DNA from 2 places in the Pantoea sp. Lij88 genome. Region 2 is predicted to be linked to the other one. Evidence: riboswitches for the same ligand, from Rfam matches in the RefSeq annotation. Region 2 holds a riboswitch; the other holds the start of a gene.
The links. Region 2 has a riboswitch for thiamine pyrophosphate ahead of thiM (hydroxyethylthiazole kinase). Riboswitches for the same ligand answer to the same signal wherever they lie in the genome.
Positions count from the first base shown of each region.

Region 1: linked by a shared signal. The riboswitch ahead of thiC (phosphomethylpyrimidine synthase ThiC) and the one ahead of thiM (hydroxyethylthiazole kinase) in region 2 are both predicted to bind thiamine pyrophosphate.

Region 1 covers NZ_CP118269.1:3,755,684-3,757,883, forward strand. The annotation lists gene nudC (NAD(+) diphosphatase) at 1-290, opposite strand, end outside; gene rsd (sigma D regulator) at 380-886, shown strand; TPP riboswitch at 1,039-1,139, shown strand; gene thiC (phosphomethylpyrimidine synthase ThiC) at 1,227-2,200, shown strand, end outside.
Region 2 covers NZ_CP118269.1:1,421,516-1,423,715, reverse strand. The annotation lists gene thiD (bifunctional hydroxymethylpyrimidine kinase/phosphomethylpyrimidine kinase) at 1-370, opposite strand, end outside; gene thiM (hydroxyethylthiazole kinase) at 367-1,155, opposite strand; TPP riboswitch at 1,190-1,290, opposite strand; gene PU624_RS10405 (hypothetical protein) at 1,598-1,795, shown strand; gene PU624_RS10400 (AEC family transporter) at 1,893-2,200, shown strand, end outside.

The DNA of each region.
Region 1 (2,200 bases), 1.6 Mb from region 2:
CAGCGATGAGAACGGTAGAATTCCGCCAGCTGCACACCGCGACCCACCAGCTGAAACAGCTCGACATCCTGATCGATGAGCTGCCGGACTGAAAACATATCGGAGGTGCGAGGCTCACAAATCAGCCAGACTTTCTCCCCCTGCCATTCTCCAATGGTCCGGGCCTTACTGCCGGTCAAACCAAATTTTTCGGCGTTTCCGTGGGGTAAATCACCTTGTGGCAACCAAAGTTTCTGTTCATGGCTGACAATCCACCATCCAGCGTCTACGCTTGAGATTTCGCATTGCATTTATTTCGTCATCCTTAGCGTCAATTCGCACGCTGAAGCCCTGATGTTAAGTGTGTAGATAAACAACTATAACTCACATGGAGTTAGATATGCTTAACCAGTTAGACGTCCTGGCTGAACGCGTAGGTGGCAGTAATGAACTGGTCGATTCGTGGCTTGAAGCCCGTCGTCAGCTGCTGGTGACCTATTATCACCTGGTCGGTCTTAAACCCAATAAAGAGGCGCTGACGCGTCTGGATGAGCAGGCGCTGGACAACTTCTGCCACGGCCTGGTCGATTATCTTTCTGCGGGTCACTTCAGTATCTACGAGCGCGTCATCAGTGAAATGAGTGGCGACAGTCCGATGATTGCTGCCGCGCAGATCTATCCTCCGCTGGAAGCCAACACCGAGCGTCTGATGCAACTGTATGACGGTCACCTGCAGCAGGCCATTGACGACGAAAACTGCATGACTTTCCAGCAGGCGCTGTCTGAAGTGGGTGAAGTGCTGGAAGCACGCTTCACGCTGGAAGATAAGCTGATTCAGCTGGCATGGGATAACAAACTTGTCCCCCCGCCGGTAGCGAATGACAGCCATATCGCCCGTCCGGCGTAATGACTATCACAGGCAAAGGGGTTGAGATTATCCCGTAGCCCTTTTATGCTGAACAGGTTCTGAGGAGTGCTCTCCAAAGAACCTTTTTTATTTTCGCTTTGAAATGTAAGGTTTTTACGCCCGAGTCTCTTATCAGACACCCGCGTGAAAACGGCTTCTTGTCGGAGTGCCCAGTTGGGCTGAGACCGTTAATTCGGGATCCGCGGAACCTGATCAGGTTAGAACCTGCGAAGGGAACAAGAGTAAAACTTCTCTGTATGTCAGCACGCTTGTGCTGCTTATACGGTTACTCCTTCCGAACTCCGGACAAGCATCGTTCCCCCTTAACTGGAAGATTGCTATGTCTGAACCAAAAATGACCCGTCGTGAACAGCGTGCCCAGGCGCAGGAATTTATCGATTCTCTGCAAAGCGGCAGTGCCTTTCCCCAGTCCCGTCGCATCTGGATTAACGGCAGCCGGGAAGATATTCGCGTTCCCATGCGTGAAATCACCCTCAGCCCGACCCACATCGGCGGCAGCAAAGAACAGCCTCTCTATGAGCAGAATGAAGCGGTGCCGGTCTATGACACGGCGGGTGCCTATGGCGATCCTGCGGCACAGATCGATGTGCATCGTGGCCTGGAAAAACTGCGTGCCCGCTGGATTGCTGAACGCGACGACAGCGAGCTTCTCGAACAGAACAGCTCGGGCTATACCCAGCAGCGGCTGGCTGACGAGGGGCTGGATCATCTGCGCTTCGATCATCTTCCGACTCCGCGCCGCGCCCGCGCAGGCCGCCGCGTCACGCAACTGCACTATGCCCGCCAGGGGATGATTACCCCGGAGATGGAGTTTATCGCCCTGCGGGAAAACATGGGCCGTGAGCGAATCCGCAGCGAGGTGCTGCTGCAACAGCATCCAGGCCACAGTTTTGGCGCGCATCTGCCAGCCAGCATCACACCCGAGTTTGTGCGTCAGGAGGTCGCTGCCGGACGCGCCATCATCCCTGCCAATATCAATCACCCGGAATCGGAGCCGATGATCATTGGCCGCAACTTCCTGGTTAAGGTCAACGCCAACATCGGTAACTCGGCGGTGACCTCTTCCATTGAGGAGGAGGTGGAAAAGCTGGTCTGGTCGACTCGCTGGGGTGCCGACACGGTGATGGATCTCTCAACCGGCCGTTATATTCATGAAACGCGCGAATGGATTTTGCGAAACAGCCCGGTGCCTATCGGGACCGTGCCGATCTATCAGGCGCTGGAAAAAGTGAATGGCGTGGCCGAAGCGCTGAACTGGGAAATTTTCCGGGACACGCTGCTCGAACAGGCGGA
Region 2 (2,200 bases):
TGGCCACGGCATCTGGCGAGAGCAACGCATCACCACTTTTCGCGACCATGACCGTATCCAGCACCACAAAGGGGATCGCCGCATGCTTTAGCCGGGCGGCAACCTGTTCCACGATGGCCGTTTCTGACAGCATGCCGATTTTTGCGCTGTCGATGCGCACATCATCCAGCACCGAGTCGAGCTGGGCGGCAACAAAGTCAGGTTCAATGCGATAAACCGACTGCACGCCCTGCGTATTTTGTGCCACCAGCGCGGTAATAACGCTGGTGCCATAGGCTCCCAACGCGGAAAAGGTTTTCAGATCGGCCTGAATACCTGCGCCACCGCTGGGATCGGTACCGGCAATCGTCAGGGCATTAATGCGCTTCATGATTTCGCCTCCAGCGTCCAGAGTGCATCGATAAACGCCGTGGCAAAGCTGCCCGGCCCGCACGTCTGCGCCGCTGCCTTTTCCCCCGCCAGGGCCATGACCTGGCAGGCAGCAGCGACATTCAATAAACGATCGCCAGGCAGACTGCTGAAGCCCGCGACCACAGCCGAGAGCGCGCAGCCGGTCCCGACCACCCGCGTCATTAACGGGCTTCCCCCGCTTATGGCGAGGAATCGCTGACCATCGGTGGCATAGTCCACTTCTCCGGTAACGATCACCAGCGTGTTCCAGGTCTCAGCGAGATGCTGTGCCGCATCGAGTGCCGCATCGGCCTGATGCAGCGTATCGACACCGCGCCCGCCGCTGGCCTGCTGTGCCAGCGCCAGAATCTCTGACGCATTTCCCCGGATTACCGCCGGTTGCTGACTTAGCAACTGCTGGCAGAACTCACTGCGTAGCGTCAGCGCACCGACGGCAACCGGATCGAGTGTCCAGGGTGTGCCCGCCTCTCTGGCAGCGATGACCGCAGCCTGCATCGCCTGCTGGCGTTCGCGGGTCAGGGTGCCCACGTTAATCAGCAGCGCATCGGCAAAGCGGCTGAACTCTGCGGCTTCCTCAGCATCAATTACCATTGCAGGTGAGGCATTAAGTGCCAGCAGTACATTGGCGGTGAAGTTCTGAACCACGTCATTGGTCATGCAGTGCACCAGCGGTGACTGACGGCGGAAAGTGTGCAGGATGGGCGCGAAGTGCGCGGCAGAAAGGTGTTGAGATTGATGTGTCATCGTAGCTCCCAACCGGCGAACAAGAAGGCGAATGCGGTCAGGCATCAGACTTCCCTACGCTGGCATTATCCAGTTCAGGTCAGCGGGTTTTTCTCAGCCCTTTCCGTGTGGAAAGCGGCACCCCGAGTCGTGTTACGGCTTGCAGCATAGGAGAGCTGTGCGGCGAAAGCAAGCGACACCAGCCCGGCAAATAATCAGAGCTGAAACAATTCACATGATCCCGATCAACTCATGACGGTGGAAAAAAAGGCTTAATGCTGCGGGCTCACGGGATACCTCTTTATAGGTAACTCTGGTTATTACCCGAACGGGTAATATTTCCCGCAGTCATTCTGGTTTCTCCATAATAATTAACCTGCTCGCAGCGTCATCGTAAAAAACAAATTATTTCATTGAGTTAGAAAACTTCTGAAGCGGAACTTCATACTATTCAGGATGTATGATGCGATTGTCAGCGCTTATTCCACACCGCCATCGATGGCAGGACATTATTATTGAACGTCAGGGCGCCGTCGCGCCAAATGGCAGACATTACCTTTCCACCTATCTTTCCGCGCGTTGTCCGGGCTGCGGCGAAATAATCCATCGTGTCTATTACCGGGATATCAGCGACCAGCAGGCGCGTCGCTGGCTCGGGTAGCGTCCCGGCTACGGTCAATCCAGACACTGTTACAGTTAACAGTTAGTTAGCAATTTGTTAGTCTGATAACTAATCATCGTCTGACCAGACTCTCTCTATGCCACTGCTGTTTGAAAGCTTAAGCCATCAAATTTATCTGTCAGCCCCGCTGTTTATCCTGATCCTGCTGGGATACTGCCTGACGCGCCTCGGAAAATGGCCCGCCAGCATCAGCGAAGGAATGAACCGCTTTGTGTTTAACGTCGCCCTGCCCTGCATGCTGTTTCGGGTGATGAGCACGTTCTCGCAGAGTCCGCCGGTGGATGCACGCCTGTTACTGGCTTTCTTCGGCAGTTGCCTGCTGGTGTTTATCGTGGGGCGACTGCTGGCAACAAGGCTGTTTAATCTGGATGGCGTAGCAGCTTC